DNA from 3 places in the Exiguobacterium sp. H66 genome. Region 3 is predicted to be linked to each of the others. Evidence: riboswitches for the same ligand, from Rfam matches in the RefSeq annotation. Region 3 holds a riboswitch; each other region holds the start of a gene.

Region 1 (8,049 bases), on a different contig from region 3:
GCGAGAGCGTTGGGTCAAGTGTCGTAAACTGGTTGGCATCGTCCGCGAGATGAGCTGTCGTTTGACGGGTCATGACCGTGACGAGGATGGCCGTCCCGATTGATCCAGCGACTTGGCGTAATGTATTTTGTGTCGCGTTTCCGTGAGGAATCATCTTCATCGGCAGAGCGTTCATGCCAGCTGTCATAATCGGCATCATGATGAACGCCATCCCGAAGGACCGGAGCATATAGATGCCCATGATGGAATAGTAAGACGTGTTCAAATCAAGTTGCGTCAATTCCCATGTTCCGTACGTCATCAACGTCAGACCGAAGATGGCAAGCGGTCGAATGCCGAACCGGTCGAACAGTCGACCGGCGAAAGGACCGGTGATTCCCATGATCAATGAACCAGGCAGTAATAAGAGACCTGAGTCGACGGGTGAAAAACCACGGATGCTCTGCAAGTAAATCGGCAGCAGCAACATCCCGCCGAACAAGGCCATCGTGACGATGACGTTAATGAAGAGGGTGAATGAAAATTCCGGTACTTTTAGGACACGGATGTTCAGCATCGGGTCGTCCATCGCAAGCTCACGCAAAGCGAAGGCGGCAATACCAAGTAACCCGATGACGATCGTACTGATGACGACAGGGCTGTCCCAACCGTCGTTTCCGGCTTCACTGAATCCGTATAAGAGACTACCAAACCCGATCGTACTAAAGACAACACCGAGGGCATCGAACTTTGGTTTTGATAACGGTTGGACGAGTTTGAACCAGGCAAATCCAAGCAAAAGTGTTAAGAGACCAAAGAAGGCCATTGCATAGAACATGACGTGCCAATCGTAGTTTTGAATGACATATCCTGTGATCGTTGGTCCGATCGCCGGTGCAAGAATCATCGCAATCCCGAGCATGCCCATCGCAGCTCCCCGTTTATGGGGTGGGAACAATGTCATGAAGACGTTCGTACCGAGCGGCATCAAGACCCCGGCCCCGGCTGCTTGGACCACACGTCCGATCATCATGACCGGGAAGTTCATCGCCATCGAACAAATGATCGATCCGAAGAAGAACAACGTCATCGAGACGAGAAACAAGCGGCGAAACGTATAGCTTCGCATGAGGAACGCACTGATTGGGATCAAGATTCCGTTGACGAGCATGAATCCGGTCGTCAACCACTGTGCTGTCGACGTCGTGACGTTGAAGTCGTTGATCAAGACAGGAAGAGCGACGTTGATTAATGTCTGATTCAAAATCGCGATGAACATTCCAATTAACAGGACAGTGATGACTTTCGGGATACTGATGTTTTCCGTTGAAATCGTCGCTTGCGCTTGCGGAGCAGGGGCGGCTGGAATCGCGCCAACCGCTTCTGCTTCAATCAATGTTTCATCAAGCGCCGGACCTCCTGCGCCAGCTACCCGCGGTTGCCGTGCCCGGCGTGCAATCAAATTGACTGCAAGGAACGTGACAAGCATGAACACAATGTATCCAAAGAGGAAGGTCGTAGACATAAGCGTCCCTCCTTAATCCTTATGAATGCGGACGGTCACATTCATACCAGGGCGAATGTCGAGTGATTTTTCTTGTGAGAGCGACACCTTCACGGGAATCACTTGCGCGACTTTTGTATAGTTTGCGTTTCCATTCGATGACGGCATCATCGAGAACGTGCCTGCTGTTGTCATCCCGATTTGTTCGACTTCACCCGAAAGTGTTGTATCGGGATAACTATCGACATAGACATCGACGGCTTGACCGACTTTGACTTCATCGATTTCTGTTTCTTCGACGTTTGCTGTGACCCATAATTCATTTAAGTTAAATCCGTAAGCGAGCGGCGTACCGGCACCAACAAAACCGTTCTCTGTCGCCATCGACTGAACGACGGTTGCTTTTGCTGGCATTTCGATTGACGCATCAACCGGTTTTTGACCAGTTTGTGCCATCATGACGTGACCAAGTGTCGCCCCGTTATCGAGTGTCTGTCCTGTTTTTGCCGTCCAGTCAGTGAGTTTTCCAGCGCCAGGACTAGCAATTGTAATCATCTTACCGTCGATTTTGGCATTTTCTGTTTTGACGTAACTTGTTGCTTGATCGTAGTAATAATAACCGATTGCGCCACCACCAATTAAAACGACGAGCGTTAAAATATTGATGATTAATAATTTCTTCATGTTCATGAGTAAGTTGCATCCTTTCTGTTACTAGCTGATCGCCCCAGTGCGGTCTCATAAAAAAGACTCCTCTGGGGAGGAGTAGTTAATACAGTTAATTATATGGGTGCATAACAAACAAACAACCAACAATTTCCGACAAAATGTTGGAAAAGTCTTTGTTAACGGATACAATACGTAAAAAGGAGCTGAATTTTAAATGAATCAGTCGTGCGATCCGCGTCCTAAACGTTCACGTGAACGTATTACGACAGAGCTATTTCATTTACTTGAACACCATTCCTTTTCGACGATCACCGTCAAAATGTTGACGGATGGTGCTGAGGTCAATCGTTCGACCTTCTATGCGCACTATAAAGATAAATACGATTTGCTGGATCAAATCGTTGAGGAGCACATGACGTTGCTCGCAGAAGCGATTCGGATTACAGGAAAACAATCGGCCGAGCCTCCGACAGTCGAACGCGTCAGTCGTTACTTTGCACGTTTGTTCATCCACATTGAGCAAAACGAGCGCTTTTACCGGACGATGCTGCTCCAAGGAACAGTCAAGACGTTCATCTCCCGTTTCTTGGATACGTTAAAAGAAAACTACCGTCTTGCTTTCCGGGAGACGACAAGTGTCTCTGTTCCGGTGGATCGGGATTTATTACTGAACTACGTCATTGGTGGTCAACTCGGGCTCTTGATGTCGTGGTTACGAAATGATCGTCCGTATTCCTCCGAGTATATGGCAAATCAGCTCAGTCAGATGATCGTCTTCGGAACAGTTGAAAGTATTGGTTTCCCTTAGACACGCCCAGGGACTGTCTAAAAAATGAACTAAAAAGCGTCATTCCGATGTGAGGGAATGGCGCTTTTGGTGCTAGTCGGATATAACGTTAGATTACGCTTGACGGAATTCCAGCTGTTTCGTATAAATCGTACTTTGGTTACGTCCGTGCTCTTTTGAAGCATAGAGTGCTTTATCCGCTTGTTGCAATGCTTCGAGTGATGTATGGGATCCACCCGAATGGGCAATTCCTAACGAAATCGTAATCTTCAAATCAGGTACATTTGCAGTCGGGAACAGGTTACGGGCGACTGTCGTCCGCGCTAATTCAGAGATTTTTTTCGCATCCTTCAATGATGTGTTCGGTAAAATGATCAAAAATTCTTCTCCGCCGTACCGACCGACTAAATCATCCGGACGTACAATAGAGGCAAGTGTCGTTCCGAGTTGCCGCAACACATCGTCGCCCACATCATGACCATATGTATCGTTAACGTGTTTGAAGAAATCGATATCGATCAGGATAAGTGAATATCCGTCGTCATCCGATCCGACGAGTGATAGGGAGTCGTCCAGACGTCGGCGATTGGCGAGACCCGTCAAGGCGTCGGTCATCGCAAGTTTTTGCTGGTACTGGATATTTTCAAAATGTCGTCTCAGTTCGGCTAATAAGCGATAGGTGACGAGTCCGGCTAATAAGTTAAAGAAAATGTACGTAACCGATACTTTGAAAAACGTTTCCCAACTGTTTGTCAGTGCATAGATGGCTGGTAACGAATAGAGAATACCGATTCCGATCATTAATTCAAAGGTCAGCAATGTATTACGTAAAAATCTGCGTGCTATGCCAATTGTCAAAATGAATAAAACCATGATGACGGAAGCGAGAATCGCTCCTTCGATTTGATCAGCAGGTGTAATTAAAAAACGCGTTCCGATAATCATGACTCCCGTGATGAGGGCACTAGGCAATCCGCCAAATAATGTGGCAATTGCGACAGGAATGATGCGTAAGTCAATCCGGGCAATATCAATTTGAATGCTGTTGAACATGAGGAGTACAGCAATTGCACCAGCTACACAACCTAAAATAAGGCGTGATTCAAGCTTTGATTTTGGTGTAATTCTTGGTTGATTTCGAAAAGGTAAAAATAAAAGCGTGATTGTCGTGAATAAGAGACAAAAATTTATGATGAAGTTATTCATAATAGACAACAAATCCTCCCAACTCCTCCTGCAGTATACTTCCAATTATATACTTTGAGTATACTCGTTCTACTAACGGTATAGGAGGTCTGAATGTTTAGAATAAAAAAAGAAAAACAGAACAAAACCTCTGTTTTTCTCTTGATTTTTAATTTATTAATTGGATGAGACGACTTCTTCATCCATTGTCGCAAGGATTTTATCAAATACATGAATCATCACGTTCAGTTCTTCTTCAGATAAAGTGCCGAATCGCTCCTGAAGATATGTGCGACGGACGACTTCGAGATTCCGAAAAGCGGCCTCTCCCTCGTCAGTCAAGGCGAGGACGATTGAACGACGATCTTCCGTCGAGCGTGTCCGTGTCACAAAACCGGTCTTATAAAGTTTATCTGTCAAAGCGGTGACCTGACTTGTCGCGAGTTCGAACTGTTCCGCGAGTAATGTCGGACGCTGGGGGCCGTTTTCAGATAAGCTGCGTAAGATGAAGAATTCACTTCGCGTGGCAGTACCTTCAAACAGTTGATTCAACTCACGGCGCAACGTCCGGAGAATCACGCGCATTTGTTCTTCTAATCGATATGTCAATTGGTCATGTTGTTCTTGTCCCATCTGAGCAACATCCTTTCTGTACTACCTTCTACCATTTAGTGTACTAAAAATATCGGAATTTTACTATGAGCACGGTAGGATTCAAAAATATAAATTGACAAACAAGAAACATATTATGTACTATGTCGAAGTAATGAATTAGTAAATCAACTTAATTAGTTCTCACTCAACCAGTGGGATGGAGGTTGCGATTCTTATGAGTCGGGTTACGGATGTCGTCAAGCGGCAGATGAAATAGCTCAAAAGGAAGAATTGCCGAAATCGTAGACTACTTTGAAAGTCAGCGATTGGGATTAGATCAAACAGGTCTAATACTGTCATGAACCGTTTGCGGTTTATGGGGAGCTATCTTTCACGACGGTAGAATGAGACGCATCATCGATATGTTGCGTTCTCATCTTCCTCTTGGAAGGTGAGGGCGCTTTTTTGCGCCCTCTCAAAAATTATAAAAAGAGAGAAGCGACAGACATGAACAATTTACAACAGCAACAACACCCCCTTGATTCCACAGCAGAAGGGCTACAACGAGGGCTTCAAGCCCGGCATATGTCGATGATTGCAATTGGCGGAGCGATTGGGACCGGTTTATTCATCGCGTCAGGTGCCTCTGTTGCAGCGGCAGGACCGGGCGGTGCGTTACTTTCTTATACAATCGTCGGATTGATGGTCTACTTCTTGATGACGAGCCTTGGGGAGATGGCCGCCTATATGCCGGTCGCAGGATCGTTCTCGACGTACGGGACGAAGTTCGTCGACCCTTCATTCGGATTCGCCTTAGGATGGAACTATTGGTACAACTGGGCCGTCACGATTGCCGTCGAGCTCGTCGCAGCACAAATCGTCATGCATTACTGGTTCCCGAACATTCCGGGCGTCTATTTTAGCGCGCTGTTTTTACTTTTAATGATTGGATTAAATTATTTTTCGGTCAAAGGATTCGGTGAAGCCGAGTACTGGTTTGCGATGATTAAAGTCGTCACGGTCATCGTGTTTCTTGGTGTAGGAGTCGCGATGATTTTTGGTATCTTTACTTCGGAGCCACCAGCAGGCTTCAAAAACTTTGGCTTAGGTGATGCACCGTTTGTCGGAGGGATTCCAGCTGTCATCGGTATCATTCTTGTCGCAGGTTTTAGCTTTCAAGGGACGGAGCTCGTCGGAATCGCAGCAGGCGAGTCGGAAGATCCGGAAAAAAATGTCCCGAAAGCAGTTAAACAGGTGTTTTGGCGGATTTTATTATTTTATGTATTTGCGATCTTCGTCATCGGAATGTTGATTCCATACACAAGTCCGAGCCTTGTCTCAAATGATATTACGGATGTTGCCGTCAGTCCGTTCACACTCGTCTTCGAAAAAGCAGGACTCGTGTTTGCAGCAGCATTGATGAATGCGGTCATCTTGACGTCCGTCTTGTCTGCCGGGAACTCCGGGATGTATGCTTCAACCCGGATGCTCTACACACTGGCACGACAAGGTGATGCACCGAAACTATTTGCGAAAGTCTCAAAAAACGGTGTGCCGCGGAATGCGTTACTCGCGACAGGGGCGATTGGTGCGCTTTGTTTCTTGACGTCGATGTTCGGTGGACAAGTTTATCTTTGGTTACTGAATGCTTCCGGAATGACAGGATTTATCGCGTGGCTCGGGATCGCGATCAGTCATTACCGTTTCCGAAAAGGTTTCGTCGCCCAAGGGTATGCGTTACGTGACTTACCGTACGTTGCACCGGCATTCCCGTTTGGTCCGCTATTCGCATTTGGCCTATGTTTCCTCGTTATCGTTGGGCAAAACTATGCCGCGTTCCTCGCTGATCAAATCGACTGGGTTGGGATTGCAGCAACGTATATCGGAATTCCGTTATTCTTGGTCTTCTGGCTCGGACATAAAGTCAAACACCGGACATCGGTTGTCCGGTATGATGAGATGGAGTTTCCGAAACATCCGAAAAAATAATAGTATAAGCTAAAGGACCCTCTCGCTTACGAGAGGTCAGACTATAAGCAAAGTGTTATCGGGAATCGGGAGATCAAGCGTCTTTTTTCGTTGCTTTCCTCGGGCGAGGCGCAAGCCGTTGCTCCTTGATCCTAACGGACAATGAGCAGGGTCTTGCCTGCCTCTGGCAAGTCGCGTTGAAAACGCACTTTTCCCTTAGGAGTCAACGAAATATGACGCTTTTTAGGTAGTATCGTGACGGATTGTCTCTTGTTATCGCATGTTTACGCTTCTTAATAGTTTGTCTACACACAAAAACCCTCTCACTTGCGAGAGGGTTTTTTGTGTATAAAAGAACCGAGTGGTTTTCCGAAAGATTTTTTTAGTTTCTTTCCATGATATGTCCCTGCAAGTATGTCAATCCGTAATTGGATTATTTCTTTTTAATAATTTTATTTTTATCTAAAAATATTGTTTCAATAAAGTAAGAATAAGGAATAAATTCTTTACAGTAAATCTACTAAAACAATCGGGATGGAGGAAGTGTGAAATGAGTACATATGAATTGATTTTGACACTGGGTTCGGCCGCGTTCTTCATGGCGCTCGTTGCTTATGTGTCCTATCGCATGACACGAGGAAAGGAACAGGGAGTTGACGAATATTTTTTGGCAGGACGTGGACTAAGCGGAATCTTTATTGCCGGTTCCTTGCTTCTGACCAACCTTTCGGCAGAACAACTGATTGGTTTGAACGGTCAGTCGTTCATGGGGAATATGTCGAGCATGGCGTGGGAAGTCACGGCAGGGTTTGCTGCCATCATCATGGCGATCTACCTGTTGCCTAAGTTTTTGGGGATGGGGATTTCGACGTTACCTGAATTTTTAAGTCAGCGCTATGATGAAACGGTCCGGCGGATGACGGTGCTCTTATTCTTACTTGGCTACATGTGCGTGACGATTCCATCGATGCTTTACTCCGGCGGGATTGCCGTCTTACAGCTGTTTAACGTACCGGAGTTATTTGGATTGAGTTATACGCAGTCGCTGTGGCTCGTCATTTGGGTTGTCGGGATCATCGGGGCCCTCTATGCAATTTTCGGAGGACTACGTGCGGTCGCCGTCTCCGATACATTAAATGGAGTCGGCCTTGTCATCATCGGTTTCCTCGTTCCGATTCTTGGTTTTTTTGCACTTGGGGACGGAAACATGGTCGACGGGATGAAGCGTCTCGCAACGACACACCCTGAAAAATTGAATGCGATTGGGTCGTCAACCGACGCCGTTCCGTTCTTTTCGATTTTTACAGGGATTTTGTTTGCGAATCTCTTCTATTGGTCACTCAATCAATATGTGATTCAGCGC
Region 2 (8,049 bases), on a different contig from region 3:
CCGTATGTTTCTTTCAGGTGTGTTGAAAGATTTTCGACACTATCGACTTGCGTGACGTCGACGTGAATCGCTTCCGCTTGTCCACCAGCCTGTTTGATTTTTTCGACCGTCTCCTGTGCTTTTTCAAGATTGACGTCAGCACAGACGACTTTCGCCCCTTGTTCGGCAAAGACGAGTGCCGTTGCTTGACCAATTCCTGTTGCTGAACCTGTAATGACTGCTACTTTATTCTCTAATCGACCCATGTGTAATTTCCTCCTTCTAAGTACTCTTGCTCCGAATGTTGTTCACCTTATGAATCATTCCCTCGACTTTGGAGGATAAACCTACTGAACTGTCTAGCAATCCATGAGAACGGGAACAGATGAAAAGTGAAAACCCGACAGGAAAGGAATGAGAACGCTGACATCCGAACAACGTGAATATGCAAAAAAATTACTCGATGAAGCGATTCTGTACCAAATCGAGTTAGAGAAAGATGTATTTAAGGATGAGTTGATTGACCGGACGACACCGGTCTTATGGTTTGGTGACGTAAGCGAGCGTAGCTGGCTTACGATTGCGACGAATCCGTCGGCAGGCCAGTTTTTGAACCGGGATGGCACGTTACGCTATGAGACGACAGGACCATTCGTCCTAAGAGAAGTCGATGCGCCGCTTACGGAGTACCGGACGGACCAACGATTTAATCAAATGATTGATTCCTATAATCGTTATTTCAAACAGCCGGACATTTATAAATCGTGGTTCGGACGGGAGGGGGGAGGAAAATTGGAAGGTTTTCTGAATGGATTCGAAGCTTCTTTTTACGGAACCGGAGAGCCGGTCATCCATGCGGATTTTTTTCCATTTCCGACGAAACGTTACATGGGAACGATCGCTCAGCGACATGAACTGGAAGAAACCGTATTTGGTCAGACGTTCCTTTTGAAATTGATTCGTCTCTTTTCGTTACGCGGCATCATTCTCCTCGGACGGGAACATACGGAACGTTACCGGACAATCGATCAGACGGCTACATGGCAAGCGCCCGAGCCGGTCCCGGGGTATCCGGATGCCGTCTTCGAACTCGGGTATTCGGAACAATTTTCCGTTCCAATCATCGGTCTTCACTTTAAACCGAGTGAGCAGTTCATCGGACTCGGGAATCGGCCGGACTGCCATGGTGTCAGTCATGGCACATACGGGTCAGCGGAAAGCTTACGTAAAATCGGAAAATATATCCGCAGCCGACTCGAAGAAGGGGATTGACACTATTTTTCCAATCCGTAATAATAGATTTGTATTAGCACTCTTATTGTTAGAGTGCTAAAAAAGAACTAGGGGGCATCGGAAATGGAAACGAAACAGTTCAAGGCAGAGTCGAAACGTTTACTCGAAATGATGATTCATTCCATCTACACACATAAGGAAATCTTTTTACGTGAGTTGATTTCGAACGCTAGTGATGCGATAGACAAGATTTATTACAAAGCATTGACGGACGAGACACTGACGTTCGAAAAGGATGCCTATAAGATTACGATTGAACCAAACCAAACGACACGACAGCTCGTCATTCGTGATACGGGAATCGGGATGACGAAAGAGGAGCTCGAAGCGAATCTCGGGACAATCGCGAAGAGTGGGTCACTTGCCTTTAAGGCGGAGAATGCCGCGCAAGACGGACACGATATCATCGGACAGTTCGGTGTCGGCTTTTATTCGGCATTCATGGTCGCGGACGTGGTCACGGTCATCACGAAACCATTCGGTAGCGAAACAGCGTACAAGTGGGAGTCGCACGGTGTCGACGGTTATACGATTGAAGAAGTCGAAAAAGCTGCAGTCGGGACGGAAATCACGCTGCACATCAAAGCGAACGAAGAAGATGAAAATTATGATGAGTATTTAGATACGCATCGTTTGCGGACGATCGTCAAAAAGTATTCCGACTTCATCCGCTATCCGATTGAGATGGAAGAGACGGAACGTCAACCGATCGAAGGATCGGACGAGATGGAAGAAGTGAAGGTCGTCAAGACAATCAACAGCATGGTGCCGATTTGGCGGAAAAATAAACGAGAGTTGACGGACGAGGATTATACGAACTTCTATCAAGAAAAACGATATGGATTTGATACACCAGTCAAGCACATCCATATTAGTGCAGATGGTGCCGTCCGTTATCAATCGATTTTATTCATTCCGGAGCAACCGTCCTTCGACTATTATTCGAAAGAGTTCGAGAAAGGTCTTGAACTGTATGCGAACGGCGTCTTGATCATGGAAAAATGCAGTGACCTCTTGCCGGACCACTTTAGCTTCGTCAAAGGGATGGTCGACTCGGAAGACTTGTCACTCAATATTTCACGTGAGTTGTTGCAGCACGACCGCCAACTCAAATTGATTGCGAAAAACATTCAAAGTAAGATTAAGACGCAACTTGAAGGACTGCTTCGTGACGATCGCGAGAAGTATGAAACCTTTTATCAAGCCTTTGGTCGTCAATTGAAGTTTGGAATTTACAATGATTACGGCATGCATAAAGAGACGGTCAAAGATCTTGTCCTGTTCCACTCGGCAAAAGAGAAGAAGCTGGTCACGCTCGCTGAATACGTCGCGGCGATGCCGGAAGATCAAAAATACATCTACTATGCTTCAGGTGAAAGTACGGACCGTTTAGATAAGTTACCACAGTCGGAGCTTGTCAAAGACAAAGGGTTCGACATTCTGTACTTTACGGAAGAAATCGATGAGTTCGCGATTCAAATGTTGCTCAACTATGAAGGAAAAGAATTTAAATCGGTTACGAGCAGTGATCTTGGGATCGAGCAAGCGGATCAAGCAGAAACGACCGAAACACAAGTCGAGATGTTTACAGCAATGCAGGAAGCGCTCGCTGGGCAAGTCAAAGAAGTCAAAGCTTCGTCACGCTTAAAATCACATCCGGTCTGCTTCGCGACGGATGGTGCCGTTTCGATTGAAATGGAGAAAATTCTTAAGTCGATGCCGAACAACCAAGATGTTTCAGCCGTGAAAATTTTAGAGTTGAACACGTCACATGACGTCTTCGAAGCCATTGAAACGGCCTTTAAAGAAGACCGTCCGAAATTTGAACGCTATACGAAATTAATGTACCAACAAGCGTTGCTCATGGAAGGCTTGCCAATCGAAGATCCAGTTGCGTTTGCAAATGAAGTGTGTGCCTTGATGGTGTAAGAATGATCGCTTCAGCGTGTAGACAAACTCTTATGAAGCGTGAACATGCGATATCGAATTGCAATTCGTTCGTGCTTTCCTGGATTTCTCTCACGGTATTACCTAAAAAGCATCACGTTTCGTTGACTCCTACGGGGAAAAGTGCGTTTTTAACGCACTGTCAGAGGCAGGCAAGACCCTGCTCGTTGTCCGTGAGGATCAAGGAGCAACGGCTTGCGCCTCGCCCGAGGAAAGCAACGAAACAAGACGCTTTTTATTTCTTCATACCATGTTGTCTACAACTTAAAAGAAGGGATTGCACATCACGGTAGATGGCAATCCCTTCTTTTTTTCTCGTCTCGGCTAAGCTGAGCGTTATTTTTTTGTTATTCAGCGCGAAGTTCAGTTGGTACTTTACCGCGTTTCGAGACGACATTCAGGACGACGAGTGCGAGTAAGAAGGCGATGAGTGCACCGATGAAGCCGATGATTGATGAATCGGTTAAACCGAGCACAAGGTAGCCGACTGCCGATGTCGCTGCACCAACCAACGCATACGGAAGTTGTGTCGTGACGTGATCGATATGATGCGAACCGGCACCTGTCGAACTGAGAATCGTCGTATCGGAAATTGGTGAACAGTGGTCTCCGAAGACGGATCCGGCAAGAACGGCAGCGAGCGTCGGAAGTAAGAGATTCGGTTCGACCGCCATGATGAGGTCAGCACCGATCGGCAGCATGATACCGAATGTTCCCCAACTTGTACCTGTCGAGAATGCCATTAAGCTTGCAATCAAGAACAATAAGAAGGGGAGGTACGAAGCAGAAATCGACTTACTGACGAAGCTTGCTAAGTACTCACCTGTTTTCATGTCACCGATAACAGCGATGATTGTCCAAGCGAATAATAAGATGACGACAGCAGGCCACATGGATTTCATCCCAGCCCAGATGCTGTGTCCGTATTCGCGCGCCGGGATTTTCCGACCAATCAACATCAGGAAAGCAACGACTAAACTGATGACGACACCAGCAACGAGTGAACGTGTTACGTCTGTCGCTTCAAATGCACCAATCAACGTAAATGCACGATTGTCAGCAGCGAGTGCCTGAGCACCGGTAAAGAGTAATGCGGAAACTGTTGCAATGACGAGAACGATAATCGGAACGACGAGGTCACGTACTTTTCCACCTTCGTGTTCTTTGACTTCCTCTGCCATCCCCATCGGTGTTCCTTTACTTGCGTCGAAAAGTTCACCTTTTAATGCACGAAGTTCATGCGTCCGCATCGGTCCGACCGCAATCCCTGTGTACGCGATGTAAAGCGTCAGCAATAGAGCGAAAATCGCATAGAAGTTGAGGGGCACGATCATCATGAAAGCACTGAATGCGGAATACTCCGTAATCGAATGTGTCGTTAAGATACCAGCGATGATCGAGATGATGAACGCTCCCCAACTTGAAAGCGGGCTGATGACACAGACTGGAGCAGCCGTCGAGTCAATAATATACGCAAGTTTTGCACGCGAGACGCCACGACGGTCCGTTAACGGACGACTGACATTCCCGACAGCAAGACTGTTGAAATAATCATCGATGAAGATTAAAATACCTAAACCAAATGCTGCGAGGCGAGCGCCGCGCGCTGTCTTGACGTGTGTTGTTGCCCATTCACCGAAGGCATGTGCACCGCCCGATGTTTGGATAAGCGTCGATAGAACACCGAGTAATAGTAAGAAGATGAGTAATAAGACGTTCCATTCATTTAACGCCCCATCCGCCCAAAATAGACTAAAGATGTTTTTGCCGAGATAGACGACCGTATCGATTGGATTAAAGCTATGCAGCAATAAAGCACCAATCAAAATACCGACACCAAGTGAAATAACGACTTTGCGCGTCACGATTGCAAGTGCGATTGCAATGACAGCTGGAATGAGCGCAACGATTGAATCTGAATAATTGACCATTGTGTGGTTCCTCCTCTTTTTTTAGAAGATGAGACCCATTGCATACAAAAAAGCAAGGGCACCGGCAACAAAGCCGACACCCTTGCTGGATGCGTCTTTCTTAGCCGAATTGGAGCGCTCCATACAAAATACGTATGGCAATCGAACGGGTATTTCCCAATTCGACCAGTACCATCAAGTCAGACACTTGACGATACTTCGGCAGCATTACCTTTCCTTGATCGTCCTCGTTGTCATCCTCAGATCAAATACTCATTAAGACCGCGCCTCTACCTCATCGATAGAATAGTCATATTCTTTTAATAAGAAAACCTTATCATATTTCAGAAAAAAGTTTCAAGTCTGTTTTTAAAAAAAAGTAGTAAAGTCTGTTCAAAAGGAACAATGAAGTTATTCGGCGTTCATCCGATTTAAATGGGCAGCACCGATGACACCGGCATTTCCTTCCAATGCAGCTAAGCGGATGATTGTTTTTTGACGTAACGTCGGGTAGAGACGGGCATTGACGGCTTGTAAGAGCTCCTCCCAAAATAAATCGGCGGAAGCCGTAACACCGCCGCCGATGATGACAGCTTCCGGATCAAGTGTATGAATGATGTTCGCGATGCCTGTTGCTAAATGGTTAACGAAGCGAAGTCTTTCCAGTGGATTGCGAAGAAGTGTTGCGACAGAACGCTCGTTCAACAAATCAGCACGTGTCTGAAGTGCCGTCCCGCTTGCTAATCCTTCGAGTGAGCCTTTGTTCAAGACAGGGTGTTCCGGTCCAGAAGCATCGATGATCGTATTTCCGATTTCACCAGCATATCCGTGTGCGCCTCGAATCAACGTCTTTTGATAGACATATCCACCACCGATTCCTGTACTGACTGTCATGTAATAGATGGATGCATAGTCTTGGCCTGCCCCGAACAATGCTTCGCCGAGCGCGGCGGCATTTGCATCATTTTCAAGGGAAACCGGGATGTTAAAGAACTCTTCTAACGGGCGAACCAAATTTACATCGTCCCAACCCGGCAGGTTCGGAGGTGACAATAGCCGACCCGTTGCTGCATCAAGCGGACCAGGCGCTGCGATACCAATTCGTTCGACTTCAAATTCTTCAAGTAGCTTTTGGATGGCTTGTCTTAAATGATTAATTGTATAGTCCGGGCCAGCAGCCGCCTCTGTCAAAAATCGATATTGTTTTACGACATGGTGCTGATTGATTGCGGCAACACGCGTGTGAGTCCCACCAAGATCAATTCCGATGTGAAGTCGTTGTTTCGGTGTTGGATTTGGACCAGTCAATAGAAGTTTCCCCTTTCCAGAAACGGTACAAGTTACTTTTGCCGGAATCAGAACCGTGTCTCCGGCGGTATAACGCAATTGGTTGATGATCAGCGTGCCACTGATGATAGTGATGACTTGGAAGGAAGTTCGTGGTGCAATCGTAATCATGTCATGGATGGCCCATTCCTCGACAAAAAAATAGGCGTTGGTTGTCAGTAGTCTTGAACAAAAAGAGGTCGGTACATAAGGCTCCTCGTACTGGAAATGAGGAAATTGAATGACTTCGAGTGCTTCTTTAAGGTGGAGTTGACGCGGTTTGTTGGTCGAATGGTCAATTCGATCGTAATCGTACAACCGGTACGTGGTATCAGAGTTCTGCTGGATTTCGATGACAAGACACCCTTCGGTTAAAGCATGAACAGTACCTGCTGGAACGTAAAAAAAATCGCCGGGTGAAACAGGCAAATCAATTAAGCCGGAAGTTAAATCGTCTTCACGGACAGCGCGCAACAAATCAGCTTTTGTTTTGAAGTCATGCCCATAAATAATGGTGGCGTCTGCCGGACAATCGACGATATACCAGCATTCATTTTTCCCGTAAGGCTGTCCTTCTAGGCGACAGGCATCATGATCGTCAGGATGGACTTGAACGGACAAATCATCCGCAGCGTCAATCCACTTAATGAGTAAAGGAAAAGCTTCCGTTGTGTCCACCCCAAAGATTTCAGGGTGATTTGACCATAAATCCCGTAGTGCATCACCGGAAAAACGTCCGGCATTCACCTTGGTTTGCCCGTTTTGGTGATCAGCCAAAGTCCAAGCTTCACCGATGTTGTGTTTGCCTAACGTATCAAATCCATATGCACCAAGCTTACATCCACCCCATATCCGCTCCTGTAAAATCGGCTCAAAACAAATCAGTTCTTCCATGATTGTTCCTCCTCCAAGTTGTTTTCGATTACAACACTACACTTTTTAAAAATAAAAATAAACAAAATAAAAATCAAGTATAGACATGAATGTTAAAATCCGTATAATCAAAGTTGTAAGCGATTCCAAAACGCGGAAGGAATGGTTGAAATGAAAAAAATCATGTTGGCGTGTAGTTCAGGAATGTCGACGAGTATTCTCGTCACTAAGATGCAGGAACATGCCCAATCACTTGGTGAAGAGGCGACAATTTGGGCAGTCGGTCAAGACCAAGCTTTAAAAGAAATGGATGGAGCAGATGTTGTATTGATTGGTCCACAAATGCGCTTTTTATTATCAAAATTTCAACAAGCGACAGATAAACCAGTCGAAGTCATCGATATGATGGCGTACGGAATGGCCGACGGAAAAGCGGCCTATGAACAAGCCGTTAAGTTGATGGGGTGAAGAAATGAAAACAAATGAACAGACGATGGAACAAGTAGCGTTCATGATGATTTTGCATAGTGGAAATGCGCGAAGTACGATTCGTGAAGCAATCGAAGTGTACAAGGAAGAATCATTTGAGGCATTTGAGCGGTTATTAACAGATGCCCGAGAACAGTTGCAAGAAGCGCACCAGATTCATTTCGGTCAAGTCCAAAAAGAAGCGAGCGGTGAGGCGACGACATTGTCTTTACTGCTTTTGCATGCAGAAGAT
Region 3 (8,049 bases):
AACTGTCTGGAAAATTCGTTTTAATTTCAATTGCCTCATAAACTTCAGCGACAGCGAAATGATGCACGCCCGCTTCCATCAATGTCCCAACCATTTCAAGCATACCTAAGTTATAGGCATTGTTCTTCACCACGGCGAAAATCTGTTTTTGCGATCGAGCGAAGACCGATGCGACATTTTGTCGCACCGCTTCCCGATCGATTGTTACGCGTGTACGTGTATTCATTCAGCTACCGCTGGTGTGACGTGTGTCAACCAGTCTGCATATTGCGGGAGTTGTCCTGAGACCGTTTGTCGGTAAAGCTCGAGCAATTCATCCGCGACAGCCCGTGTTCCGCCGTTGATTGTAATATGGTCGATTTCCCCAACACTCGTGATTTCTGCCGCTGTCCCTGTTAAGAAAATTTCGTCTGCGACGTAAAGCTCGTCACGCCCGATATGGCGTTCGACGACCGGGTACCCTTGATCTTGCGCGAGGCGCATGATGACTTGACGCGTGATGCCGTCAAGGACAGAACAGTCGAGTGACGGCGTGTAGATTGTCCCGTTTTTCAACATGAACAAGTTCGCGACGCTCGCCTCACTGACATTACCGTTCATATCAAGAGCGATTGCTTCGTCAAATCCATCACGAAGGGCTTCGCCTTTTAAGAGTTGTGAGTTCATATAGTTCGCAGCGGCTTTCGCTTGCATCGGCATCATCGTTGACGATACCCGACGATAAGAAGCGACTTTCGCACGAATGCCGACACCTTTATCGAAGTATTCACCAAGCTCCCAGCACGAGATGCCGACGTGAACCGTCGTATCTTTTGCCATCAAGGCTTGCCACGGTGTACCGAGGAAAACGAATGGACGGATGTAACAAGACTCAAAGCCATTTTTCGCAACGAGATCAATCGTTGCCTGGACAAGTTCTTCCACTGTATATGGAATCGTGACGTGATAGAACGCGCAACTCCGGAAGAGACGTTCGATGTGTTCCGTCAATTGAAAAATTGCCGGACCGTCAGGCGTCGCGTAAGCACGAATCCCTTCGAAAAAACCACTTCCGTAATGAATCGCGTGTGACATGACGCTCGTATTCGCTTCTTTTGGATCATGAAAAATCCCGTCTAACCAAATCGCTTCACCATACTGTGTATCCACTGCCATGTGTTTTCCTCCTCTTCGACGTCAATCAGAGTGAACGTAAATCATCCACTAATTGCGTCTTCTCTGCTGTTTTTTCGTCTTTCTGTTTGATGACGCGTGCTGGTGTTCCAGCAACGACGCTACCTGCAGGGACGTCTTCTGTGACGACACTGCCTGCTGCAACGACTGCATCTTTTCCGACACGAACGCCTTCCAAGATGACAGCGTTCGCTCCGATCAAGACACCATCTTCGATGATGACCGGTGTTTTTGAAGGTGGCTCAAGGACACCTGCGACCACGGCACCTGCGCCGACATGAACGTTTTTCCCAATCGTGCCACGTGCTCCGACGACGGCGTTCATATCAATCATTGTACCATCTCCGATCGATGCACCGATATTGATGATTGCACCCATCATGATGACGGCGTTATCGCCGATGACGACATGATCCCGAATCCACGAACCCGGTTCGATTCGCGCATTCAAGTGACGTGTGTCAAGCATCGGTACAGCACTGTTCCGACGATCGTATTCGACGTGGACGTCCGTGATCCGGTCTGAATACTTTTCTAAGAAAGTCGCAGCAAGTCCTGCATCTGCAAAGAAAATTTTTGATTCATCCGATCCGAAAGCTGTCGCCCCTTCAATCGTCAAGCCCGCTAAATCGCCATTGACGTAAAGTTTGACCGGTGTCTGTTTTTTAGCATCTTTAATGAATTTCGCAATTTCGTAAGCATCAGTTAGTAACATGTGAATCCTCCTGTGAGTAGAGCGTCTCTAACGTGTAGAGTCCCGCCGATTTTTGAATGAGTGCTTCGGCTGCTTTAATCGCACCTGAAGCAAATACTTTTTTTGATAATGCCGTGTGCTTGATTTCAATCAATTCATCGACCCCGGCGAACAACACTTCATGTTCACCGAAAATTGTTCCACCACGCATCGAGTGCATGCCGATCTCAGACGCTTGGCGTTTTTCCCGTGTCGATTCACGTTCATAGATCGGCTGGACGTCACGGAGTTCTTGAATCGTCCGCAATAAGAGTTCTGCCGTCCCGCTTGGTGCATCGACCTTTTGATTGTGGTGCTTTTCTAACAGTTCGATATCGAACGAACTGGCGAGTGGTACGAGCACCTGTAACAATTGCTGCATCATCGCGATCCCGAACGACATGTTGTACGACTGAAAAATTGGAATTTCAGTCGAAGCGTCTTTTATCGTTTGTAACTCCGCTTCCGAAAATCCGGTCGTCGCGATGACGAGCGGTGTTTTCGTTTTGAGGCCATACGCCAGTAAATCCGGCAACAAGCTCGGATGAGAGAAATCGATGATGGCATCGACTTCTTCTGTTAGCTCGGACACCGTTTGATACGAAGGAATTTTCTCCGCTGACTTCGTCTGATCGATAACGGCGACGACTTCAGCGGGTGCCAATTCCTCGACATAATGCCCTGTCGCACCATATCCATGAATGGCAAGCTTCATCGAACCACTCCTTTATAAGCATGCATCGTCTCGAGTAAGTGTGCATGCCCGGCTTCGGATTGACGAACGAGCGGCAAGCGTGGTGCACCGACTGCAAACCCAATTTCTTCGAGTGCTGCTTTAACAGGAATCGGGTTGACGTCACTAAAGATCGCTGCAATGACCGGCATTAAATCACTTTGAATGCGTCGTGCCGTCACTAAGTCGTTTGCGAGCATGGCTTCAGCAAGCGCTTGTGTTTCTGCCGGGTACGGGTTCGACAGGACCGAGATGACACCTTGTGCTCCCCATGCCATGTACGGCAGGATTTGATCGTCGTTGCCACAGAAGACTGCAAAACCTTCGGGGAGTGCCGTCATCAATTCACCCATGAAACTGACATCCCCGCTCGCTTCTTTGAATGCTTGAATGTTCGGATGCTCCGCGAGTGTCACAGCTGTCTCAACTGCAATCGCGACACCCGTCCGTGAAGGTACGTTGTATAACATGATGGGTAATTCGACAGCATCCGCGACTGCGGTAAAGTGAGCAATCAAACCGGCTTGTGACGTTTTATTGTAATACGGTGTCACGAGCATCGCTGCATCCGCTCCGAGCCGCTGAGCCGTTTTCGTTTTTTCAATCGTCTGTGCCGTATTGTTCGTTCCCGTACCGGCAATGACCGGAACACGACCTGCCGTGACACGGACTGCTGTCTCAAGTAACGTTTCGAACTCTTCGCTCGAAAGCGTCGATCCTTCACCTGTCGTCCCGGCGACGACGAGCGCTTGGATATTGGCTGCAAGTTGCTGTTCAATCAACTGTTCAAAAACGACTAAGTCGAGTTCACCTGCTGAATTGAACGGTGTCGCGAGTGCTGTTCCTGCTCCTTTGAACATGTTAAATTCCTCCTTAGTATGATTAAGAATGGATGCCGTTTTCTAAAGCATGACGCGCGACCTGGACTGCATTTGACGCCGCGCCTTTTCGAATGTTATCCGCGACACACCACAGATGGAATGTGTTCGCGAGCGTTTGATCTTGACGAATCCGCCCGACGTACACTTCGTCCGTCCCGCTTGCATCAAGCGGCATCGGGTACTGATTTCGCGAAACATCATCAACCAGTACGACGCCTGGCGCGTCAGCAAGTGCTGTGCGAATCGCTTCGACCGTCGTCTCGTTTGAAAACGTCACGTTGATTGCAACTGAATGCGAATTTGTGACGGGAACACGGACACACGTCGCACTGACCGGTAAGTTCGGTTGGCTAAAAATCTTCCGTGTCTCGTCAATCATTTTTTGCTCTTCTTTCGTGTACCCGTCTTCTAAGAAGACATCGATATGCGGCAAGATATTATCATGAATCGGGTGCGGATAGTTGACCGGTTCTTCACCGCGGCTGCCTCGTGCTAAATCCTCGATTCCTTTTTGACCGGAACCGGAGACTGCTTGATATGTCGTATACGTGATTCGTTCAAAACCTAAGTGTTTGAGTGGTGCCAGGGCAACGACGGATTGAATCGTCGAGCAGTTCGGATTAGCGATCAGTCGGTCGGTGCTGCTGACCGCTTCCGGATTGACTTCTGGTACGACGAGCGGAATCGTCTCTTGCATCCGGAAAGCACTTGAATTATCGACGACAAGTGTTCCGTGTTCTGCCAGCAAGGGGGCATACTGTTCACTGATTGCTCCACCGGCTGCGAATAATGCGACGTCGATCCCGTGATGGATGATGTCTTCCGATAAAGCTGTAATCGTTACGTCCGTTCCATTAAACGAAACGACTTTTCCTGCTGATCGTTCTGAAGCATACGCCGACAGTTGACCGACTGGAAAATCGAGTTCCCTCAAGACTTGTAACATCTTTTGTCCGACGGCGCCTGTCGCACCGATGACTGCTACGTGGTACATGTTCATTCCTCCTTACAGGCTAAACGCGTTCGCGATCGCCGCGACCGTTCGTTCGATATCTGCTTGTGCGATTGTATACGAGATACTGATTTCTGATGTCGTGACTTGATAAAACGTGATGTTCTCGGCACGGAACGTCGCAAATAATTTTGATGCGACGCCCGTTGCGTCACGCATTCCGATTCCGACGACCGATAACTTGGCATGCTCGTTATGACGATCGACTTTAACGGTCGGAAAACGATCGATGATATCTTTCAGTGCCTCTTCGAGAAACTCTTCTTCATCGAGTGGACAAGAGAACGAAAGGAACACGTCACTATCAAAGGTCGTTTGACTGATCATGTCGATATTGACATGGCGATTCGATAACAATTCAAAAATGTCGGCGACTGCTGAATTGGTTTGTGGAACGTGTTTGATTGAAACCGTCAAAACATTTTTCGTTACACTGACGCTCGTGACTGCTTTTTGTTCCATCGTTTCTGTTGCCTCCATGATCCAAGTCCCTCTTTCCGATTCAAGTGTTTTCCCAACAAAGATATGCACGCCGTATTTTTTCCCGAGTTCAACGCTGCGCATCTCCATGACCTTCGATCCCAGTGCACTCATTTCCATCATTTCATCATATGAAATTTGTGGAATCGGCTGTGCCGCTTGATGAATCCGCGGATCCGCCATATAGACACCGTCGACATCCGTATAGATTTCACAGCGCTTATCAAGGACGGCCGCTAAGGCGACAGCCGTTGTGTCTGATCCACCACGACCGAGTGTCGTAACATCCCCGAGCTCGTTGACACCTTGGAATCCGGCGACGATGACGACATCATAGGTTTCGAGTTTCTTTCGTAACAAGTCCCCGTCAATTTGTTTAATCTTACTTTTCGTATGAACCCCCATCGTGCTGATTCCTGCCTGCGCACCTGTTTGTGATAAGGCTTTTACTCCGACGGAATTTAAGGCGATGCTGAGTAACGAAATCGTTTGTTCTTCGCCGATTGCGAGCAATCGATCGAGTTCACGTCGTTCAGGACGATCCGTGATTGCTTGCGCTTGTGCGATGAGCGAGTCTGTCATCTTCCCCATCGCAGAGACGACGACCACTAATTTTTCACCTTGTTCTGTCCGATTTTTTAAATAATTCGCAATTGACTGAATCTGTTCGACAGTCGCGACCGAGCTACCACCAAATTTAAGTACAGTTGTCACAATCCTATCTCCTTTGTCCCGAAACAGAAAAAAACGACGGGCCGGTAGGAGCGTTCCTACGGCCCGTCGTTATCACGATCGGACAAACGAAGACAAAGTCTTTCGTTCTTTTACGTAAGATAGCGCTCCGAAACATCGGTTTCGGCAGTACAACGGATCTTAACCGTTGTACCAGCAAATGAGAAGAAGCATCTTTCTCATTCACTTCGGCGGATTTCCCCTTTCACATCACTCAGCATGCTCGCTTCAATAAATGATGTTACTGATGTCATCCGCGCCTCTATCTGTCGGTTGTTAGTTACAGTTATAGCAAACATTTTTTGTTAAATCCAGTCATTTGCTAAATTTTTTTCATTTTTCCGTTAATCCGCGAGTTTTTTCTTCGCTTGATTGAGTTGTACAGAAACAGCAGCAAAACCTGTCCCGCCGTAACTTCCTCTTCTTGCCACTGCTTGCACCGGGTCGAGGAGCGGATAAACATCTTCCGCGATGACGGAGTGGAACGTTTGATACGTTTCAAGCGTTAAATCTTTTAAGAAACAATTCGTCTGAACACAATGGAGGACCGCTTTTCCGACGATTTCATGCGCTTCCCGGAAAGGAACACCTTTTGTGACGAGATAATCTGCTAGTTCCGTCGCATTCGAGAAGTCTTGCATTGTCGCCTTCTTGAGCGCTTCTGTCTTAAACGTTGCCGATTCGAGCATTCCCGTAAAGATTTGAACGGATTGTAAAACGGTATCTGCCGTATCGAAGACACCTTCTTTATCTTCTTGCATGTCTTTATTGTAAGCGAGCGGTAATGCTTTCATCGTCGTCAGGAACCCCATCAGGTTTCCATAGACACGCCCTGTTTTTCCGCGAATCAATTCAGCAAAGTCCGGGTTTTTCTTTTGTGGCATCATGCTCGAACCCGTTGAAAATGCATCTGACAATTCGATGAATGAAAATTCTTGCGACGCCCAGATGATGATTTCTTCACAAAAGCGTGAGAGGTGCATCATGACCGTCGAAGCAATCCCGAGGTATTCAATAACGAAGTCACGGTCCGATACAGCATCGAGGCTGTTCGGATAGACGTGCTCAAATCCGAGCAGTTCCGCTGACTTGAAACGGTCAATCGGGAATGTCGTCCCGGCGAGTGCCCCCGCACCGAGCGGCGAAATCCGAATCCGTTTCAAATTATCTGTCAGACGATCTACGTCACGGTCGAACATCCAAAAATACGCGAGTAGATGGTGTGCAAGTGAAATCGGTTGTGCCCGCTGTAAGTGGGTATACCCCGGCATGACGGTTTCGATGTGTACATCAGCCTGTTCCGTAATCACCGTCTGCAAGTTGCGTAGGCTTTCGATTAAATCAACCACATGTTGTTCCATCCATAAATGTAAATCCGTCGCAACCTGGTCATTCCGACTTCTCGCTGTATGCAATTTGCCTGCGACCGGTCCGATTTGTTCCGTCAGCAACCGTTCGAGATTCATGTGGATGTCTTCGTCAGCAAGCGAATAGACATGTGTTCCAATCGAAGCTCGTAACGTCTTGAGACCCGCTTCGATTTTTTTCCATTCCGTCTCTTCTAGGATACCTTGTTGATACAACATATTGGCATGGGCGAGACTTCCTTCTAAATCAACTGCCGCAAGCTTTTGGTCAAATGAAATCGATGCCCCAAACGCTTCAGCCTGAGCGGAAGCCCCTTCTGTAAACCGTCCGCCCCAAAGTTTCGTCATTTTGTCACGCCTTCCTGCCGATGAACACTTGCGTGTGTCGCAATCGCAAGACCGTGCAATTTAATGAATCCTTTCGCTGCTTCATGATCGAACGCATCTTCTTTCGTATACGTCGCAAGCTTCTCGTCATAAAGTGACACCGGTGACTGACGTCCTGTGACCGTCGCATTCCCTTTGTAGAGTTTGACCCGTACTTCGCCCGTGACGTCTTGTTGCGTCGCTTTTAAGAATGCTTTCAGGCCTTTCGTTAACGGCGCATGGAACAAACCGTTGTAGATTGTTTCTGCATATTGTTGACTTAAAATCGGTTTGAAGTGAGCGACGTCTTTCGTCAATGTGATGGTCTCGAGTGCGACATGGGCTTTTAGCAAGACCGTTGCTCCCGGGCATTCATACACTTCCCGCGATTTGATTCCGACGAGACGGTTCTCGACGTGGTCAATCCGTCCGACACCATGTGCCCCAGCGATGATGTTGAGTTCTGTAATCAACTTCGCCAGTGGATAGACTGTTCCGTTGATTGAAGTCGGAACACCCGCTTCAAAACCGATAATGACTTCTTCTGCTTGATCCGGTGCTTCTTCCGGTGC

Evidence for each region. A riboswitch is a leader RNA that binds a small molecule or an ion and turns the genes downstream of it on or off. The one in region 3 is predicted to bind lysine.
Region 1: it holds a riboswitch for lysine, as region 3 does, so the genes downstream of both, KNP88_RS12910 (amino acid permease) here and KNP88_RS10830 (aspartate kinase) in region 3, are expected to answer to the same signal.
Region 2: it holds a riboswitch for lysine, as region 3 does, so the genes downstream of both, KNP88_RS08335 (Na+/H+ antiporter NhaC family protein) here and KNP88_RS10830 (aspartate kinase) in region 3, are expected to answer to the same signal.

The regions. Positions count from the first base shown of each region.
Region 1 is NZ_JACSMQ010000008.1:91,595-99,643, reverse strand. Features, by position in the region: gene KNP88_RS12935 (DHA2 family efflux MFS transporter permease subunit) at 1-1,504, opposite strand, end outside; gene KNP88_RS12930 (HlyD family secretion protein) at 1,517-2,173, opposite strand; gene KNP88_RS12925 (TetR/AcrR family transcriptional regulator) at 2,367-2,960, shown strand; gene KNP88_RS12920 (GGDEF domain-containing protein) at 3,054-4,145, opposite strand; gene KNP88_RS12915 (MarR family winged helix-turn-helix transcriptional regulator) at 4,302-4,757, opposite strand; lysine riboswitch at 4,929-5,113, shown strand; gene KNP88_RS12910 (amino acid permease) at 5,226-6,707, shown strand; gene KNP88_RS12905 (solute:sodium symporter family transporter) at 7,237-8,049, shown strand, end outside.
Region 2 is NZ_JACSMQ010000004.1:76,748-84,796, forward strand. Features, by position in the region: gene KNP88_RS08320 (SDR family oxidoreductase) at 1-245, opposite strand, end outside; gene KNP88_RS08325 (hypothetical protein) at 394-1,251, shown strand; gene htpG (molecular chaperone HtpG) at 1,336-3,201, shown strand; gene KNP88_RS08335 (Na+/H+ antiporter NhaC family protein) at 3,567-5,150, opposite strand; lysine riboswitch at 5,255-5,430, opposite strand; gene KNP88_RS08340 (type I phosphomannose isomerase catalytic subunit) at 5,541-7,349, opposite strand; gene KNP88_RS08345 (PTS sugar transporter subunit IIB) at 7,500-7,796, shown strand; gene KNP88_RS08350 (PTS sugar transporter subunit IIA) at 7,801-8,049, shown strand, end outside.
Region 3 is NZ_JACSMQ010000006.1:44,344-52,392, reverse strand. Features, by position in the region: gene alr (alanine racemase) at 1-226, opposite strand, end outside; gene KNP88_RS10855 (branched-chain amino acid transaminase) at 223-1,155, opposite strand; gene dapD (2,3,4,5-tetrahydropyridine-2,6-dicarboxylate N-acetyltransferase) at 1,181-1,888, opposite strand; gene dapB (4-hydroxy-tetrahydrodipicolinate reductase) at 1,875-2,621, opposite strand; gene dapA (4-hydroxy-tetrahydrodipicolinate synthase) at 2,618-3,499, opposite strand; gene KNP88_RS10835 (aspartate-semialdehyde dehydrogenase) at 3,522-4,514, opposite strand; gene KNP88_RS10830 (aspartate kinase) at 4,527-5,726, opposite strand; lysine riboswitch at 5,839-6,017, opposite strand; gene argH (argininosuccinate lyase) at 6,089-7,459, opposite strand; gene KNP88_RS10820 (argininosuccinate synthase) at 7,456-8,049, opposite strand, start outside.